Linked DNA regions of Symmachiella macrocystis. The protein of the gene in region 2 binds, or shares a complex with, the protein of the main gene of each other region. Links are inferred from orthologs where the notes say so. Each region holds a gene or a part of one and is shown on either strand. Other genes may lie near its edges. The genes, in order: secA and secY.

The links.
Region 1: the proteins of secY (region 2) and secA are in contact, whole or in part, in a crystal structure (PDB 3DIN), measured with the Thermotoga maritima proteins. The link is inferred for Symmachiella macrocystis from one-to-one orthologs. Residues at the interface, in WP_004081795.1 of Thermotoga maritima: Glu108, Gly109, Glu110, Glu111, Ala236, Glu237, Arg238, Arg239, Ile240, Thr241, Ile242, Gln243, Tyr244, Ala245, Arg246, Arg247, Val248, Thr249, Gly250, Arg251, Arg252, Val253, Tyr254, Gly256, Ala257, Ser258, Thr259, Tyr260, Leu261, Pro262; in WP_004082002.1 of Thermotoga maritima: Glu261, Ala262, Arg263, Lys300, Ala301, Arg302, Thr303, Ile304, Ile305, Leu323, Tyr324, Asp325, Pro326, Val329, Ser330, Tyr333, Ile336, Lys340, Phe345, Val349, Glu363, Phe364, Tyr374, Ser375, Gly376, Gly377, Glu393, Ile395, Thr482, Ser483.

The regions. Positions count from the first base shown.
Region 1 is NZ_SJPP01000002.1:961,315-972,078, forward strand. What follows is about bases 863-4,980. They hold secA (preprotein translocase subunit SecA), read left to right. Parts: upstream 863-1,258; coding sequence 1,259-4,780; downstream 4,781-4,980. Other genes in these bases: CA54_RS21760 (sulfite oxidase-like oxidoreductase), read right to left, coding at 863-937; CA54_RS21770 (3-deoxy-D-manno-octulosonic acid transferase), read left to right, coding at 4,861-4,980. Also shown: CA54_RS21755 (VOC family protein), read right to left, coding at 1-230; more of CA54_RS21760, read right to left, coding at 287-862; more of CA54_RS21770, read left to right, coding at 4,981-6,222; metK (methionine adenosyltransferase), read left to right, coding at 6,476-7,618; CA54_RS21780 (hypothetical protein), read left to right, coding at 7,779-8,672; CA54_RS21785 (hypothetical protein), read right to left, coding at 8,837-9,259; CA54_RS21790 (hypothetical protein), read left to right, coding at 9,373-10,689. UniProt on the Escherichia coli protein: Required for protein export, interacts with the SecYEG preprotein conducting channel.
Region 2 is NZ_SJPP01000001.1:3,288,834-3,298,432, reverse strand. The notes cover bases 786-3,738. They hold secY (preprotein translocase subunit SecY), read right to left. Parts: upstream 2,965-3,738; coding sequence 1,606-2,964; downstream 786-1,605. Other genes in these bases: rplO (50S ribosomal protein L15), read right to left, coding at 3,216-3,668; map (type I methionyl aminopeptidase), read right to left, coding at 786-1,403. Outside these bases: rpmJ (50S ribosomal protein L36), read right to left, coding at 154-270; more of map, read right to left, coding at 639-785; rpsE (30S ribosomal protein S5), read right to left, coding at 3,758-4,237; rplR (50S ribosomal protein L18), read right to left, coding at 4,369-4,737; rplF (50S ribosomal protein L6), read right to left, coding at 4,822-5,370; rpsH (30S ribosomal protein S8), read right to left, coding at 5,483-5,878; CA54_RS12700 (type Z 30S ribosomal protein S14), read right to left, coding at 6,005-6,190; rplE (50S ribosomal protein L5), read right to left, coding at 6,296-6,838; rplX (50S ribosomal protein L24), read right to left, coding at 7,093-7,446; rplN (50S ribosomal protein L14), read right to left, coding at 7,450-7,818; rpsQ (30S ribosomal protein S17), read right to left, coding at 7,888-8,139; rpmC (50S ribosomal protein L29), read right to left, coding at 8,322-8,555; rplP (50S ribosomal protein L16), read right to left, coding at 8,617-9,036; rpsC (30S ribosomal protein S3), read right to left, coding at 8,975-9,599. UniProt on the Escherichia coli protein: The central subunit of the protein translocation channel SecYEG. Consists of two halves formed by TMs 1-5 and 6-10.

The DNA.
Region 1 (10,764 bases), on a different replicon or contig from region 2:
AAAGACTTCGGACCGCGAAATCCCATGTCGGGGTACTCATCGGACATCATGATCCGTGAATCTCCGATCTGAATTTCGGCATGCCCAATCTTTCCATCCGGGCCGGGCATCCGCATTAACTCCGTTGCACCGAACGCCTTCTCGTAGAATGCGATCGCCTCACCGGCGCCGTCGACGATCATGTAAGGGGTCGCTGTGTGATAGCCATCAGGAATCGGTTGCACAGTCATGGGATCGCTCCATTGGGGGGTTCAAAATTGACTTTGAAATATTGGATAACAGTGATTTAGCCGCCGAAACGTTCTTCAGTCCACGGGTCGCCGTGGTTGTGATAGCCCGCTTGCTCCCACAATCCGGGACGGTCTTCGGCGACCAGTTCAATCCGCTTTAGCCATTTGGCACTTTTCCAGGCATATAATAACGGAACCACCAAACGCAGCGGCCCACCGTGATCGGCACTGAGCGGTTGGCCGTCGTGCCGGTCGGCGAAAATCGCGTCGGGCGAGAGAAAATCGGCCAGCGGCATGTTTGTCGTCCAACCGTCGTCGTAACCGTGCGCGACCACATATCGCGCCGCCGATTGCACTCCGGCGCGTTCCAGCAGTTCCCGTACGGCAACCCCATCCCACAGATTCCCCAGCCGGGACCAGGTGGTCACGCAATGAAAATCGGAGAAAACCTGCGCGCGGGGCAACTCTCCAAATTCGCTCCACGAAAACTTCAACGGCTGGTCAACCAGGCCATCGATGGTTAGCTCCCAAGTGTCCAATTCGACGTGCGGCACACGGCCGTAATGCAAAACGGGCCATTTGCGCGTGCGGGTTTGGCCGGGGGGAACGCGGTTTTCGCGGTGGGTATCGCTACTGATGATGACTTCTTCAGCGTGCGTATGAGGACCGGGAGCGTCGCCGGTTTGGTATTTTTCCGCTTCAGACATGTCGGTGCCCTGGAGGGAACGAGTACTTAAAGGCCCTCTGCCATGGGCCAGGGCCACGTTTTGAGATGCTTCCCAAGTGCCTATCATTCTAGGGATCCGCGTTTCAAAATCCAATGTTCCTGCCGGACAGCATCACGGCGAATTTTGGCCGCCAGTGACGGCATTGACCCTGCGAGCGGCAAGATATAAACTTCGCGCTGCAGAGAATTTACAAGAATTTAGCGTTTCCCGGCGTGATTTGTTCGCGCTGGCAGCGCGATGGGTTTGCTCGCACTTTCCGAGACACGGGGGTCGCGTCAACGCGGCTTGATAGGCAGAGCTATGGAATTTTTAGACAAAATCGGTGAGTCCGTCAGTAGCTTCATCGGATGGTTCCTGGGTTTATATACCCGGCTATTTGGTTCCTCCAACGATCGACAAATGCGTCGACTCGGCTTTGACCGCCGCGGCGAGGAAACCACGATCGTCCCTGGTTCCTTGTTGGACACGATCAACAGTCTGGAACCAGAAGTCCAAAAATTGTCTGACGAGCAACTCCGGCAAACGGCGATCGACTTCCGCGCACGGATGGCGACGGGAGAAACACTCGATGATCTGTTGCCCGAGATGTTCGCCCGTGTCCGCGAAGTGGGCATCCGCATCCTGAAGATGCGGCACTACGACGTCCAGATGATCGGCGGTTACGTTCTGCACAACGGCAACATCGCCGAAATGGTCACTGGTGAAGGAAAAACGCTCGTGGCAACATTGGCGGTTTCGCTCAACGCGGTCGCCGGTCACGTCCACGTGATCACCGTCAACGATTACCTGGCGCTGCGCGACATGGAATGGATGGCGCCGTTGTACCAAGGACTCGGACTGACCGTCAGCGCCATCCAAGGGGGCATGGACCCGCACGAACGGCAACCCGCCTATGCCTGTGATATCACCTACGGAACCAACAACGAATTTGGCTTCGACTACCTCCGCGATAACATGAAACCGACGAAGAAGCTGCAGGTGCAAGGCCCGCTGCAATTCGCCGTGATTGACGAAGTCGACAACATTTTGATCGACGAAGCCCGGACGCCGTTGATCATCTCCGGCCCGGCTTATGACGACGTCACCAAATACGCCAAAGCCAACCGCATCGCCGCTCAATTGAAAAAGGGTGAGCACTTTGAGGTCAAGGAAAAAGAACACTCGGCGCATCTGACCGACGAGGGAGTTCGCAAGGCTGAAGAATTAGCCGGCGTCGAAAGCTTTTACACGACCGGCAATATGGAATGGCCGCACTTGATCGACAACGCGCTCAAGGCACACTTCCTGTACAAACGGGACACGAATTACGTGGTGCAGGAAGACGAAGTGGTCATCGTCGACGAGTTCACCGGGCGCCTGATGCCGGGACGGAACTGGAGCGACGGTCTGCACCAAGCGGTCGAAGCCAAAGAAGGGGTGAAGATCAAGGAAGAAAACCAGACGTTGGCCACGATCACGCTGCAAAACTTTTTCAAGCTATACGACAAACTCGGCGGCATGACCGGAACGGCCATGACCGAAGCGGGCGAATTCTGGAAAATCTACAAGCTGGATGTCGTGGCGATTCCGACGAACCGCCCCATGCAGCGGATCAATTCGCCCGATATGATCTACCGCACCGATCAGGAAAAATACCACGCCATCGGCGAGGAAATCCGCGAAGTGCACCAGACGGGACGACCGATTCTGGTCGGCACAACCTCGATCGAGAAGTCAGAACTCCTCAGCAGGCAGCTCGGCAAATATGGCGTGAAGCACGAAGTCCTCAACGCCAAACAACACGGTCGTGAAGCGGACATCATCGCCCAGGCGGGTCGTCTCAGCGGCGTGACAATCGCCACCAACATGGCCGGTCGTGGAACGGACATCATCCTGGGAGGAAACTCCGAGGCGATGGCCTGGGAAGTGCTCAAGCACAAATATGAGTCACGACTAGATGTTCCAAAAGCGGAATTTGAAGAGGTCGCCAAGGAAATCGCCCAACGCGAAGGCATGGCCGATGAGGGCAAGAAGGTCTCCGAATTGGGCGGCCTGCACGTGATCGGCACCGAACGCCACGAAGCCCGGCGGATTGACCTGCAGTTACGCGGACGGAGCGGTCGCCAAGGGGACCGCGGGTCGAGCCGCTTTTTCCTGTCGTTGGAAGACGATCTGATGCGGATCTTCGCCGGCGATTGGGTCAAGGACATTTTGACCCGTTTAGGGATGCAAGAAGGCGAAGCCATCGAGAGCCGCATGGTCAGCAAGCGAGTCGAAGGCGCTCAGAAAAAACGCGAAGAATACAACTTCGAAGTGCGTAAAAACCTGCTCGAATATGACGAAGTCATGGACGAGCAACGCAAACGCGTCTATGGATATCGCCAACATATCCTCGACGGGGGAAATTGCCGCGAACTGATCATGGAGATGGTCGCCGACCAAGTCCGCAGCATGACAGCAGAAATTCTTGACCCCGCCTACGGACACCAAACCGCTGTGGTCTGGGCCGGTCAGGAGTTGGGCGTCGATCTCGACTTCCGCGACGTCAAACAGATGAACTTGGATGATTTCGAAAGCTACGTGACCGATCAAGCCCAACGGCAATCGGAAGTACTCATTCAAGATCAAATCGAAGAGAACCTGCCCGACGATGCTGAAGACAAACGGGAATGGAACTGGCTGACAATTTCCAAATGGGCCAATGCCCGTTATGGATTGAATACCAACGACCGCGAATTGCGCAAGGTCGGCCGCGATGACCTGTTCGAATATCTACTCAAACGGGCCCATGAGGCCATCGAACGATTCGACCTCACGCCGCTGAAGGATTTTCTCTCCGATGATTGGAGCCAACGCTCACTGGCGGGCTGGCTGGAACATCGGTTCAGCCTGCGTATGGATCCCGAAACGTTCAAAGAGATCGAGATTCCCGACGCAATCGACGTGATTCTAGAAAAACTAGAAACGCTCTACCACGAAAAAGAAATCAACTTCCCCGTCACCCTGGGAATCAACAAATTCCTCGCCGGACGCGGATCGAACGACCGCCCCGACCGCGAAGGCTTGATCAGTTGGGCCAACGAACGGTTCGAGTCGAAGCTCGACTTTGAAGACATCAAGAGCAAATCCCGGGACGAAGTCGTCGAGGTCCTCAACACCGCCAGCCGCGGATTTTATCGCAACGGCGAATTGCTCGAAGAAGCGGACGAAATTCTCAAGGAAGCATACGGCGACGACGATGACGCTCCCGATCATCCGCCGGAAAATATCCAACCACTGGAGAAACTCTCACAGTGGACGCAGGAAAAACTGCATGCGGAACTCGACGCCTCGCAATTACAAACTCTGCCGCGCAGCGATGCCCGCCGGGACGTACAAGGCAAAATCGACGAACGATATCGCCCCGAACTCAGCCAAGCCGAACGAGCGCTGATTTTGGAAGTGCTCGACACCGCTTGGAAAGACCATCTGTACTACATGGACCACTTGCGGTCGGGCATCGGACTGCAAAGTTATGCCCAGAAGGACCCCAAAGTCGAGTACAAAAAACAAGGTATGCGGGCCTTTGAAACCATGTGGACCAGCGTCGCCGACCGCGTGACGGACGCCATTTTTCGGTTGGAAGAGGCGAATCCGGAATTCCTCGGCTCACTGTGGAAGGTCTCTTCGACGGTTCATGAGTCGGCCCCCACACCGGAGGCGGACACCAGTCCCGGCCAAAATGCCGGCTCGGAACAAACAGCCATCGAACCAATTCGCAACCACGGAAAACGTGTCGGCCGCAATGAACCCTGCCCCTGTGGCAGCGGCAAAAAATTCAAAAACTGTTGCATGCACAAATAACAAACGGCTCCCCCTCCTCGGCTTTCCCGGGGAGATTTGCCAAACAATCAATTCGCTCCACCATCGGGAAAGGATGCCCCGTGCCAGGTTGGCTGCTGAATCACCTGAAAAGTTGGTCGCTGAATCTCACGTATTTGACGATGCTGGTCATCATCTCGCCCATCGTCCTGTGGCGGATGCTGACTCAAGGCAAATACTGCGTCGGCTGGAATGAACGCTTGTTGGGCTGCGTGCCCCAACCCAAGGACAACAAGCCCTGTCTGTGGCTGCATGCCGTCAGTGTGGGCGAAGTCATGCAACTCCGCCCGGTCGTCGCCGCTCTGCGCGAGCAACTTCCCGATTACCACTTCGTGATCACCACAACAACCGTCACCGGCCGCGACGTCGCTGACAAGTCATTCCCCGACGACACGGTCTGCTACTTTCCATTCGATTTCACCTGGTCTGTCCGACGGGCCATCCGACGACTCCGCCCTGTGGCAGTGGTGTTGGTCGAATTGGAAATTTGGCCGAATTTGATTCTGGAAACCGATCGCACAAACGTCCCGGTAATTTTGATCAACGGCCGCTTGAGCGCAAGCAGTTTCCGCGGCTATACCCGCTTTCGTTACCTCGTGCGGGGTCTCCTGGAAAGCGTACACACATTTGCCATTCAAAACGAAATCTATGCCCAGCGGATGCGTGCACTCGGTGCGCCGCCTGAACGCGTGCACGTGACCGGCTCCATCAAATTCGATGCCGTCGAAACCGATCGCCACAATCCCCAAACCACCGAAATCCGCCGCGCCTTTGCGATTGCCAACGACGCACCGATGTTTATCGCCGGAAGCACCCAATCGCCCGAAGAGGACTATGCCTTGGCAGCCTATCGGGAAATTCGCAAGAGCGTTCCCAAGCTGCGGTTGATCCTGGTTCCACGACACAAGGAACGATTCGAAGAGGTCGCCCGCTTGGTCCAATCGCAAGGCTTCGCGTTGACTCGCCGCAGTACTGTAACCAGTGGCGATTCGACTGGCGGCGATTCCGCCAACGGGCCTCCGGTACTTTTATTAGACACACTGGGCGAGCTTTCCGCTTGTTGGGGCTTGGCCGATATTGCCTTCGTCGGCGGCAGCCTGACCAAACGCGGCGGGCAAAACATGATCGAACCGGCCGGCTACGGGGCAGCGGTCCTGTTCGGCCCCAACACTCGCAATTTCCGTGATGTTGTGGAGATTTTGCTGAAAAACGACGCCGCTGCGGTTGTCCACAATGCAGAAGAATTGACGACGCGCATCCAAGCGCTGCTGCAATCCAGTTCCACGCGACTGGAGATGGGTCGCCGCGCTCAACAATTGGTCTTAGCCCAACAAGGAGCCACCGCCCGAACCGTTGCTTTGATATCCCAGGTCTTGCCGAAAACGGCATCCTGCGAAGCCTCATCCGGCAAGCGGGCAGCTTAATTCCCCTTATCACCAGTCCCCCTTTCACCAGGGTCAGTTGTTGCCATTGCAAAAGTTCCCTACAATCGGCCAACTTTCTATGCCCTCGATATCTGACGATACGTTGGCTCAGACAAGAAAACGATCCGCGGGTCAGTTCATTGATAATCAGTGGCTCCAATTCGGCTTGATTGAGCAATGCTCGACTCGGTCACTGAACTTTCCCACTTCCCCCAAATAATTCACCACAACGCTTTTTGTTACGGAGTGCCGCATGGCCAACTACTTATTTACCAGTGAATCGGTCAGCAACGGACACCCGGACAAAGTCTCCGACCAAATCTCCGACGGCATCCTGGACGCCCTGCTCGAGCAGGATCCCGCTTCGCGCGTGGCTTGCGAAACACTCTGCACGACCGACTTAGTCGTCCTGTCGGGCGAAGTGACCTCCAATGCGAACATTCACCACGAAGAAATCGTCCGCAACGTCTGCCGCGATATTGGCTATACCGACACCGACATTGGCTTCGATGCGGAATCGTGCCGGATCTTCTTGGCACTGCACAGCCAAAGCGGCGACATTGCCCAAGGCGTGGACCGCGACGGAGCCGGCGACCAAGGGTTGATGTTCGGCTACGCCTGCGATCAAACCCCCGAATTGATGCCGCTGCCCATCGCGCTGTCACACCGAATTTTGAATCGCCTCACCCAGGCCCGCAACGACGGAACCGTGGATTGGTTGCGGCCCGATAGCAAAAGCCAAGTCACAATCGAATACGACGGCAGCCGCCCGGTCCGCTGCAGCGCAGTGGTCGTTTCCACGCAACATGCCGACAGCGTCGAACAAAATGAAATCAGCGACTTCGTCATTTCCGAAATCATCGCCAAGGAAATCCCGGCGGAGTTGATGGAAAAAACGCCGCAATACCACATCAACCCGACCGGACGTTTCGTAGTCGGCGGGCCGCACGGCGATACCGGATTGACGGGCCGCAAAATCATCGTCGACACCTACGGCGGTTGGGGACGACACGGTGGTGGCGCGTTCAGCGGAAAAGACTCCACCAAGGTCGACCGCAGCGCCGCCTATATGGCACGGCACGTCGCCAAAAATGTGGTCGCAGCCGGTTTGGCCAAAGAGTGCGAAGTGCAATTGGCCTACGCCATCGGCGTCGCCGATCCGGTCAGCGTGCATGTCGAAACCGGCGGAACCAACACTGTGCCTGAGGAAAAAATTGTCGCCGCTGTTCGCGAACTCTTTCCGCTCACCCCCAAAGGCATCATTGAATACCTCGACCTGCGACGACCGATCTTCCGCAAAACAGCCGCCGGCGGACACTTCGGACGCAACGATCCTGACTTCACCTGGGAAGCCACCAACAAAGCCGCTGACCTAAAGAGCGCCGCGAGCGCATAAGAGTTTGTTGAAAGAGGGTGCCACTGGCGGCTTGCCCGCCAGTGCAAATCAAGCGACTGATAGGATCAGTGCTGAAGCAGTACCCAATTGAATTCTGGCCAGCACAACGGCCAGTTGCCGCGTTTGACAACTTCCACATCCACAACCACGGAGGCGAGGGATGGGCGCGTTTATCGGACAGTTGATCGACGGACGCGAGCGATGGCTGACTTGGAAGTCAGCCGTGGCTGGCACGTTCTGGTGCGGGCTCAATTTGATTGCCTTAACCGTCTTCGCCCGCTGGTTAGCCGGCGCATTTTCCGCCGGCCCCCCCACTGCAGTGGTCTGCGCGACAGCCGTGCTGTTAACGGTCGTAGGGCTCGGCTCTAATGCGTTGTTCCATCAACTCGATTTTCGCGGCGAGCACTGGTTGTGGGGCGCCTTACCGGCGTTTCTAACACTCTTTCCTCTCATGGTGCTGCTGATCGTGATCCCCGATAGTGCCGCCAGCGCCTGGTGGTTCTCAGCCACCGTCGTCTGCGTGAGCGTGGTCACAGTGTTCGCGTTGGAAACAACGTTTCGACACCGACAGCAAAACACCCGTGAAGTAGCCGTCCCCAAAATCCTGGACACCAAAACCGAACCTATCGTCGCCGACAACGACATCGATACCCAACTCGAAGCACGACTCGCAGGAACGATTTCCACCGCAGGCCCCATCGAAACGGAGAACGAAGAAATGCCGTGGCACGCCCCTGAAGTTTCACAATGGATGACACGTAGCGACGCCGACGATGGGAGCGTCACCGTAGAAGGGGTAACGATCGCCAAATTCGCCGCAGGACAAAACCGTGCCAACGTGCACCTCACCTTTTGCCCCCCCCTGCCCGTCTCGCCGCAAATTGAATGCGAAACGGTCGACGGCGACGAAGTCCGTATCAAAGTCGCCGCTGTCTTCCCGCACGGCGCCCGCATCGAACTGACCCGCCCGGCACACGACAATCAAGACGCCCCAATCGCCATTGGTTACTTCGCGCACACCGAGCAAAATCAATCCATCGAAGCAGCCGCCTAACTCACCGGCCAGCATGGTTCGTCAGACGCATTTTTTTTGGCCAACGGCCAATTCACACCCTAGCCCTGGGAAATGGGTCGACATAGATTGCGATAGCTGAAGGCCACACACAAGATTTCGCAAATCGCGAAACCGACCGTCGGCCAACACACTGGGTCAATCGATCACCCACCACGGATTTCCAAGGCCACCGCAGCCCACAAGCCCCCCGGTTGTTCGTTCCCACCATGGAAGGTCACGTCGACGGTCAATAAATTTCGCGGCTGCAACAGCGATTTGATTTCAAACTCAAACGGCCCCGCTGGGCCGCCCCCCGCTGTGCCCAACTGCGTGTCATTCAAGTGGACGACCGCATCCCCGCCGATTTCTTCAAAAATCACATACACCCGCTCGTGCGGATCGAGGTTGGTCGGGCAATTGAAATGACGTTCGTACCGGACTCCTCCCCGATAATCGGCGAAACAATCTTGCCAACTGGCCGGCAATTTAATGCGGCCTTCAACGGCCGGCACGTTCGATTCGCTGTCGCTATCATGCAAGCGATATTGCCACGGACCTTTGAGATGCATGCGGTGTGCGTTGGACATATTGCTGTGACAATTCCCTCTCGGTGAAAAATCCTTCTTGACCGCTGATTTTCGTTTCGCCTACAGTTCCTGGCGTTCCCAGCAGTATCCCAGACTATAAGACAGCGACTCCGATGCCCACAACCGAGCCAACCACGAAATACCAATGCCCCGGCGAACGGGGATTGATTTCACAATCGGTGCATCTGGCGCGGCTGTCGGCGTTTTATCCCGCTTGTCGCGAATGCGTGCATCGTCACGATACGGGACAAATCCCGCCGCGAACCGTCGTACATCTCAAAGAAACGGAAAACCGCGTCCAACGTGCCAGCTTGCTCACCGACGAAGGGGTTCGCGGAATTTACTTAAACGAACTCAACCGCGAACGCGCGGCGGCCTATGCGGCGGGGTTGGCGGGATTGTTGTGGCGCAGCTCACCGCTCAAAGCCCGCGAAGGTCTGCACGCACCGATGGACATCTCTTCGGTGAGACTCGGACCGATGGTGGTGGTGGGATTCGACGAGCGGCCCAGTTCGCCCGATATTGCTGTCGGCGTGGTGCGCGCCCTGCGAACAATGAGCTGCCGCGTGATCGACGTCGGCCAAGTAACGCGGCCCTGTTTTTCATTTGCCGTCAATCACATGCAAGCCACTGCGGGCGTCTTCGTCACCGGAGCAGGCTGCAGCCCTGTCTGGACCGGATTGGAGTTTGAAGCCGCCGGCGCCGTCCCCATCTCTACCGGGACGAAGTTAAACGAGATCGAACAATTGGCCGACGGTCCCAACCCGCGACCGAGCCGTCAAGCCGGACAACTGCGTGCGTTTCATGCGGCCCTCCCTTACGAAGCCGCACTGGGAAAACATTTTCACGCGCTGCGACCACTAAAAGTCGTCTGCGGTTGCTGTAGCGACTTGGTCGGAGACCTGCTCACCCGCACCTTTGAAAAACTCCCCTGCGAATTGTTCTTCACCAAGACATCGCTACGGCAACGCGGTCCGCTGGCGGCCGGGGATGCCGACTATGAATTGCTCGCCGACGAAGTCCGATTACACCGCGCGCACCTGGGCTTGCTCATCGAAGACGATGCCCGCACCTGCCATGTTTTGGACGAACGGGGCGAAATCATAGCGCCGCTCGACATCACCCGCTTGCTCCTCCGCTATATGCAAACGCAACATCCCGGGGAACCGGTTGTTGAGGAGGAATCCGTTGCCGCACAAGTCCCCGGCGCGATTGCCTGCAACGCAACGTCCGAGTCGATGTCACGCACCATGACCGACAATTCAGCGGTCTACGGCGGCAGCGCTACGTCGGGGCGCTACTGGTTCCGGGAATCCTCTCCCACCTGCGACGCCGTCTTAACGCTCGCCCGATTGCTGCAATTACTTAGCCGCAGCGATGCCGAGTTTTCGCGCGTGGTCGAGTCCCTGGAACGCAACGCGGCCGTTTAGCCATTTCCGATAGCCTGCATAGCGCATCGGCGACAAATCAAAAATCGCTGCCGCCTACGGCGTGACCGGTTTCCC
Region 2 (9,599 bases):
AAACAACAGCTCCATTGTGCGAATTGGTTACGCACACCTAATAAAAAAGTTTAGTTCGGCACGGCGACGATACGGAAACCATCGACCCTCAAGTCGATGCTGGCCCACGCGATTCCACCAGCGGTGGCGACTACGCGGATCGTCACGATGGCGTTAACCCTGCCGCTGTTTGTGCCGCGGGTTGGATGAACAAATCACGTAGATCTTGCCTTTACGGCGGACGATCTTACAGTTTTCACAAATGCGTTTAACGCTGGCTCGGACTTTCATGACGCCAACCGAATCTCCTGTAATTCAACGATGTTTCGCTGACCGCGAAACAAAAAACGGCAAGATACACACCAACCAAGGATCGAAATCCCCGTCCCATGGTCAACACGGTCAGCGACTCCGTCAGCCTGCCGAGGAGGGATGTTGCTTGATTTCTTTAGATTGACCCGGATTATAAGCACGCCCTCAGGGGGCAAACAAGTAATACGACACACTTTTCAGCGAATTTGGAGCTTCCCGTCCGCACGAGCGCGGAATTTCCCCCAACCAATCGCCGCTTTGCCTATTTTCCCACCGCTGTGGTGGAAAATCGCCACTCAATTTTACGGTCTGCGACAAACGCAACCGTAACTTTCCCTCCGGCGAGATCAGAGTGCCGTTAAAATCCGGACTCCCTCGGCTGTGATGGCCAAGGTATGTTCATAGTGCACGCTCGGGCGACCGTCAGCTGTGACGATCGTCCAGTGATCGTCCATCAGGCAGACGTCCGCGGTCCCTGCATTGAGCATGGGCTCTACGGCAAGCACCATTCCGGGCACAAGTTCAAAATCATATTCTTCTAATTCAGGAGTGACGAAATTGGGGACCTGCGGATCTTCATGCATTTCCCGGCCAATTCCGTGCCCCACGAGTTCTTCGACGACCGAAAACCCCGCATCCTTCACAGTCGATTCCATGACCTCGGCGACCCCCGCCCAAGTCTGTTGACGCTGCAACTCGTCAATGGCGGTCGTCAGAGTCGACTGACCCGCCGCCATCAATTTTTGTTTCTCTTCGTCGACGCGGCCCACCGCATAGGTCCAAGCGGCATCTCCACACCACCCGTCCAAGCGACAACCGGTGTCGACGCTTACTAAATCGCCTTCCTCGAGCCGGCGGTCCGATGGAATTCCATGAACGACTTCGTCGTTGACCGAAATACACGTTGCCGCCGGAAAGGGGACGACTCCGGGAACCCCTTTGAACAACGGTGTGGCATTGTGTTTTGCGAACACGCGTTCCACAGCGTCGTCAATTTGCCTGGTACTCACCCCAGGTGATACAATTTTCCCAACCGCTCGATGCGCCCGAGCCACAACAAGGCCCGCCTCACGCATCTTTTCAATCTCAGCTGGGCTCTTCAAAACTATCACGGGTTAGCCAACTCATTCGGTTCGCGCTGATCCGTATGAAATGGAAACTGGGAAAGCACCCCGCAACCCGACATGGACCAAACCAACGCTAGTTCCGGTCCGTGCTCAATGTAATGATTGGAAATAGTACTTTGCCCCGACGCCACTCCATTCGGCGTGATGCGTTATCCACCGCAGCCCAGTCATTCCCACGGGGGGAAAGTTAGGACGCAGCGCGGGAATCATCGGAATCCAACAAGCCCGAGTAATTCCGCATCACGAGGTGGCTGTCAATTTTTTGTACTAAGTCCAAAGCAACAGAAACAACAATCAACAATCCGGTGCCACCAAAGAAACTGGCCACCATAAAGTCGATTCCCATAACCGAAGCGATGACTGTCGGAATCACGGCCACGACCGCCAAGAATGCAGCCCCGACATAAGTGATCCGCACCATCACGCGTTCCAAATACTCGGCAGTCCGTTTCCCTGGACGATACCCGGGAATAAAGCTGCCGTAATCTTTGAGGTTGTTCGCCATATCCTTGGGATTGAACGTGATGGCGGTCCAGAAATAACAGAAGAAATAAATCAAACCGACGTAGCTAATGTTGTACAAAAATCCGCGTCCCGCACCGCTGAACGCCGCGGCCAGATCGGACCAAATCACCGAGTCGAACCACTTGGCCAACTGGCCGAAACCAATCATGGGGATCATCAACAAACTTGAGGCGAAGATGATCGGCATCACGCCGGCTTGGTTCACCCGCAAAGGCAGGAATTGTCGTTGTCCACCGTAAACGCGACGACCGCGGACGTGCTTGGCGCTTTGTGTGGGGATCTTGCGCTGGCCTTGCGTCATAAAGACCACTGACCCCACCACCACAACAAATAACACCGCCAAGACAAGCAGTTTTTCAATTCCCGAGTCGGACCCGAGAGCGACTCCGTTTTCCATGGCCGGACGCAACAACTGGATCGCAGCGTCGGGCATACGGGCCAAAATCCCCGCCATAATCAGCAAGCTGATCCCGTTGCCGATCCCGTATTCATCGATTTGCTCACCTATCCACATCAGGAAGATCGTGCCGGCCGTCATGGTGATCGTGGCCACCATATGGCCAAAGAAATTGTTATAGTCGGGGATGATCGTCCCCCAGCCGGATATTGTTTTGACCCAAAAGTAGCTTTGGATTAAACAGAGTACGACTGTCGCGTACCGTGTATATTCATTGATTTTCTTACGACCCGATTCCCCTTCCTTTTGCAGTTTTTCCAAAGGCGGATAAACACTGCCCATCAACTGGAAGATAATCGAGGCGGAGATATAGGGCATAATCCCCAGACCGAAGATCGTGCTCATGCCGATATTCGATGCGGAAAATAGTTGAACGATCTGCAGCGCTTGTCCGATCCCGCCACCGGTGGCCAGATTTTCCATCTTATCGGCCAGGGCTTGTTGATCGACAATCGGCAACGGTACCCAAAACCCCATACGGTACACCGCAAGCAGTGTCGCAGTCAGAACGATCTTCCGACGCAACTCCGGGATTTTGAAAACAGTAATCAGTTTTTCAAACATCGTTTCCGATTCCTCTCCGAGGAATGATTATGCCAAACTTCGCCGCAGTTTGTGTTGTCAAGGTGCCGGCCGTCAAGGGGTGCAAGAAATTAGCAGCACCCACATTACAAAAAATACCAACGACGGCGAACATCAACAGCGGGCCAACAGCAAATCGGCCCGGTCGACGCGAACTCCGGCGTCGGTGAACTTTATTATCAATATTCCTCAGAGGGAAGCCCAGATCGCCATGGCGGCTCGGCTGCCTTCACTTATGCGTAGATGATTTCAATGCTGCCGCCGGCTGCGGTAATCTTCTCTTCAGCCGACTTCGAGCATCGATGGACACGAACGGTGAACTTTTTGGTGATGTCGCCATCTCCCAGAACTTTAATGACATCGAAGCGCCCCTTGGCCAAATTCGCTTCGGCCAGCGCAGTCGCATCGATGGTCGCACCGCTATCGAAGCGTTGTTCGAGGTCACTGACATTTACGATCGCCACTTTCGTTGCGAAGCGTTTGTTATTGAAGCCCCGTTTGGCAATCCGCCGCGCCAAAGGAGTCTGTCCCCCCTCAAACGATATGCGTTGGGACGAACCAGCACGACTGCCGTAGCCATTGTGACCGCGTGCTGCGGTTTTACCGTTGCCCGAGCCAGGACCACGACCAATGCGTTTCCGCTTTTTGTTCTTTTTAATTCCGCGATGGACGTCATCAATAATCATGAGGACACTTCGTTCCGAAGATTCGTAAAGTTATAAGTAGGTGTTTGGTGACAACAGCAGCACTGCCCCGGACCGATCTGCCGGTCACGTTAGACGTTCACGCCTCTGAGGCGGGCGACATCTTCTCGCGTACGAAGTTGTTCCAAACCGTTGATTGTCGCTTTCACCAAATTCATGGGATTGTTTGAACCCCGGCTTTTGGTGAGAATGTCATGAATACCGGCAGCTTCGACGACGGCACGCACGCTGGCACCGGCAATCACGCCCGTTCCCGGTCGTGCCGGCATGAGCAACACGCGGGCCGCTCCAAAGCGACCAACCACCGCATGCGGAATCGTCGTTCCGGTCACGTTCACTCGCGATGAGTGACGATGGCAGTTCTTATTGGCTTTATCTACGGCAAGCGGAACTTCGGTCGCCTTCCCATATCCGTAGGAGACGCCGCCCTTGCCGTCACCATTGACAACCAGCGCGGTAAAGCTGAAGCGACGGCCACCTTTGACTACGCACGAGCACCGGCGAATTTGCACGACTTTTTCTTTGCCATCTGATCGGTTGTCTGTCGACACGGCGAATTACTCCAAAGCCTTTACGTGATTTAAAAACTCGTTTCCACACTCGATTGTCGCCAGCCTCACAGCGGCGAAATTGCCATCGAATTTGGAAATGGCATGTCTGAACTATTTAAAAACCGGGTCGATTAAAAATCTAACCCACCCTGACGAGCCGCGTCGGCCAAAGCGGCGACACGACCATGGTATTTGTACAATCCGCGATCAAAGGCGACCTGGGTGATTCCAGCTTCGAGAGCTTTTTTGGCCAACGCTTCACCGACCTTTGAAGCCGCTGCGACGTTCCCGCCATTTTCACCATCAGCACAAATGCCCGCTTCACGCGTACTCGCGGAAATCAACGAACGTCCTGCGACGTCATCAATAATCTGGGCATAAATGTGCTTGTTGCTGCGGTAGACCGAAACTCGCGGCCGCGATGTGGTCGCACGAATCTTGTTGCGAACGCGAAAGCGACGACGGCTACGCTGTTTATTGACTTGGGCTATGTATTTCATCGAACTGCTAACTTTCCTACCGATCGGCCCTGTTTTTCACTGACCAGAAACATCGCAAACCATTTAAAGACAAACATCACCGCATCAGCCGCTGGCCAACGCCTTACCGGCTTTCCGACGAACCTGTTCGTTCTGGTACCGGATTCCCTTGCCTTTGTAAGGCTCAGGCGGGCGGACGCGGCGGATTTCAGCGGCGAACTGTCCCACCGCTTGCTTGTCAGCACTCTTCAGGGCGATCTGAATATTACTGGGCAATGAGCAGTCGACATTTGCGGGAATCGGCAATTCGACAACGTTCGCAAACCCAACCTGCAAGCAGAGCTTCGTACCGTCGATTGTGGCTTGGTAGCCGACACCCACGATGTCCAATTTCTTTTCGAAATATGTCGTGACGCCGGCCACCATGTTATTCAACAAGCTACGGGTCAGCCCGTGGAACTTGCGATTGTCGCGCAAATCGGTGGGGTTCTCCACCACGAGTTGCTTGGAGTCACCATCAAAACTGACCGAAACGGATGGATGATGGTCCAACGTCAATTCGCCGTTGGGGCCTTTCACCGTAACGACGGTGCCATTGATCGATACTTCGACAGCATCGGGGACCGCAATCGGTTTTTTCCCGATTCTTGACATGATACTTTGCCTTCTTCTTTTTTACCGAAACCGGCCCTCAGGGCTCGGATCCGTCAACTGTTTTTACTTGCGTCTGACAAGAACGATAATGCCGCAGCGGCGGGGAGACCCGCTACCAAATACTGCACAGCACTTCGCCGCCGACCAACTGTTCCTTGGCTTCGCGGTTGCTCAACAAACCTTTGTTCGTCGAAACGACGCTGATGCCCATGCCTTGCAGAATTTCCGGCAAGTCGTTGACACCCAAATAGACCCGGCGTCCCGGCTTGCTGACGCGATCGATTTTTTGAATCACACGTTCGCCGTTGGGACCGTATTTCAGATGGATCCGCATGGCACTGCAAGGCTGCTGTTCGATTATTTCGTAATCCCAAATATAGCCTTCGCGTTGCAACACATCGGCAATTCCCCGTTTCTCTTTCGAAAGGGGTACGTCGACGAATGCGCGCTCAATCGACACCGCATTACGGATTCGCGTGAGCATGTCGGCAATCGGATCTGTCATCATAATGGAGTACACCTCAAGGAGCATTGCTCCTCTACTTTTCGAGCGGTGCAAGACATATTGCCGCACCATCTGTGCTGTGTCGTTGTTAGTATAGGTTTTGCGAAACGCACCCAGTCGCCGCCGGGCTTACCAACTCGCCTTCTTGGCACCGGGGATCATGCCGTCCAAACAGAGGTCGCGGAAACAAATCCGGCACAGTTTGAACTTGCGGTACACCGCGCGGGGACGTCCGCACAGGGCACAGCGCCGTTCGAGACGGCTGCTGAATTTTGGCGTCCGGTTTGCCTTTTCGATCTTTGCTTTGCTGGCCATCTCGCTAAATTTCTTCTGGAAAAAACCTGTAGCTTATGAATTACACTTTATGTTTTACGCGGTGAGTTCTTTACGCCGTGCAGCAATCTCTAAAACCGCCGGACACTAATCTTTGCGAAACGGCATTCCCAGTTCTTTGAGTAATTGCCGCCCCTCATCATTAGTCGTGGCTGTCGTCACTAAGGTAATCGTCATACCTTGTTGATTCTTCACGCGATCCGGATCAACTTCCGGAAATACCATTTGGTCGCTGATACCCAGGCTGTAGTTTCCATTGCCGTCAAACGCTTTGGGGCTCAGGCCCCGAAAGTCGCGGACCCGCGGTAGGGTCAACGTAATCAGTCGGTCCAGGAATTCATACATCCGCTGCGAGCGGAGCGTGACCATGCAGCCAATCTCCATCCCTTCGCGAAGTTTGAACCCGGCAACGGACTTGCGAGCGCGGCGAATGACCGGCTTTTGTCCACTGAGAATCGTTAAATGCTCGACGGCTTCTTCCAAGCACTTCCGATCTTGAGCAGCCGCCCCAACACCCATGTTGACGACGATCTTCTCCAACTGGGGAAGCGAGTGGGGGTTTGACCGCCCCAGGGATTTCGCGAGTGTCGGCCGGATTTCATTCCGGTATCGTTCCAATAACCTGGCCATTGTACTTACACACATCCAATTTTCGCCACTCACGTCGAGCAAGCGATTACTGCCGGATTGCGATTGAAGGTCGACCCTCGGCTACACACCGAAGCCTCCGCACACATCTGCTATTTGCTGTTACCAGTCTCGCTGCCGACCTTCGAGAAGAAGATCAAAAGGCTGCGTCGCTGGATTAAAAACTGTTATATTTGCGATTGTCGTAGCAACCGCGTTTTAAAAGAGACCGAAAGCCGGCCTCGCCGTCGCCAGATTTATGACTGAGCGTAATGAGCCTTGGGAGGGCTGATGTTACCGAGCCCGGCATCGCAAATCTTGCAACACCGCTCTTTACTGCCATCTTTTGTATAGCGATACCCAACCCGCACGCCTCGACCGCACGAATCACAGTAAAGCAACACATTTGAAATGTCAATTGGCATCTCTTTCGAGAGCCGGCCCCCTTGCGGACTGCGGGGATGGCCGCGTTTTACGTGTTTGTAAACGCGGTTCACGCCTTCCACAAGAACCTTTTTTCCACCGGCCTCGACCGAGAGGACTTTCCGTGCTGTCGTGCTGGCGTCGTCGCCAGCAATGACTTGCACCGTATCTCCACGTCGAATCTTCATCGGTCAAACTACCTCACTTGCCAGGCTGACAATTTTCATAAACTTGCGCTCACGCAGCTCGCGTGCTACTGCACCGAAGATACGCGTCCCCCGCGGGTTGGCATCTTTATCGATCAACACGATCGCATTGCGGTCAAAGCGGACATAACTTCCATCACTGCGGCGCGTTCCCTTGCGGCAGCGAACAATCACACCCCGCACGACTTCGCCCGATTTTACCGAACTACCCGGAATGGACTTTTTAATGCTGACGACGATAACGTCTCCCAGCCCGGCGGTCCGCCGTCCCGTGCCTCCCAGAACTTTGATGCAACAGGCGACCTTGGCCCCCGTGTTGTCACAAACGTCCAGAAGTGTTTGCATTTGAATCATGATAACTTCCACTGAATCTCAAACAACGCCGTACAAACCCACGCGACGATCACCGTTCGTGGCCAACCGTTACTCAACCACAACTGCGGCGCGAACGATCCGCACCAAACTCCAACATTTTGTCTTCGACAAGGGGCGGCACTCGATGATTTCGACAGAGTCGCCTTCGTTGGCCTCGTTCTTTTCATCATGAACGTGGCATACGGTACGACTACGGATAATCTTTCCGTAGCGCGGGTGTTGATAGTTCTTCTCAACCTCGACCCGCAACGACTTGTCCATCTTATTGCTCGTCACTACGCCGATCAATTTCTTACGCATCTTAACCTGTCCTCAACTTGCCTCGAGACTCGCCCGCCGCAACCGGCGATATTGTGTCATCAGTGCCGGTCACCGCAATTGCGGGGGTTTCGAAATATGTGTCTGTAACCGCTGTCCCTACTCATTGCCACCTTGTGCCGGCTGTCGAAAACCACTTGCCAGCCGCAAACCTTGCCCCCGTCTCAGGCTTCCGCCTGTGGCGCCAGATTGGCTTCCGCTTCTTGCGCCAATTCCCGTTGCCGCGCGATTGTGTGAATGCGGGCGATGTCGCGGCGGATCTTCCGCAACGCGCTCGGCGCATCGGATCGTTCCGCAGCCGCTTGGAATCGCAGGCGGAACAATTCTTGTTGGGCTTCGCGCAATGTGAACGCTAACTGTTCGTCACTCATCTCGCGGAGTTCTTGCGGCTTGGTCATGTCGACTCGTCTTTATCTGCATTTTGTCCAAAAGTAATAGCAATTCATTCCGTACATCGGCTCAGGTACCGGGACGACGGCCTACCAACCGCACGCGGACCGGCAATTTGTGCGCCACACGATTGAAGCAATCCTTGGCAGCATCTTGCGAGACGCCGGCCAATTCAAACATTACCGTGCCTGGACGAACAACTGCGACCCAGTGATCCGGTTCACCTTTACCTTTACCCATCCGAGTTTCCAACGGACGAGACGTGCAAGGCTTGTCCGGGAAGATGCGGATATACAACTTCCCCTCACCGCGGACGTATTGTGTCGCGGCAATCCGGCAAGCTTCGATCACGTTGGCTTTGATATATCCACCGTCGAGCGACTGCAAACCCCAGTCACCCAACACCACGGTATTCCCGCGGGTCGCGTTACCTTTTATACGTTTTCTTTGGCTTTTTCTGTGCTTGACCCGTTTGGGCATTAGCGCCATCGCCATCCTCCTCGTCTGTATAAAGACCCAAGTCGATCCACACTTTGATCCCAATAATTCCCTGGGCCGTGCGTGCCTTGGCAAAACCGTAGTCAATATGTTTCTGAATTGTCGACAAAGGAATTGATCCCCTCATCGCTTTTTCGGTCCGAGACATTTCCGCTCCGCCCAATCGGCCGGAGAGGACAATCTTCACACCCAACGCGCCCGCATCCATCACCGAATCCATCGAGCGTTTGATCGTGCGCCGAAAGCTGGACCGTTTGCTCAACTGCTGAGCAATGTCTTCAGCTACCAACACCGCGTTTTTCATGGCGTTGTTGATTTCGACGATCTTCAATTCCATTCGCCGGCCGGTCAGATCTTCGAGCTCTGCTTTGAGGCGGTCAACTTCCTGCCCCTTGCGGCCGATGATGATGCCCGGACGGGCTGTGTTCAAATGCACGACCACTTGATCGCGCGTGCGTTCGATTTCAACTTTCGAAATCCCCGCAAACTGGTATTTCTCTTTGACGAACTTGCGGATCTTGAAGTCCTCGACCAAGAGGTCGCCGAACTCTTTC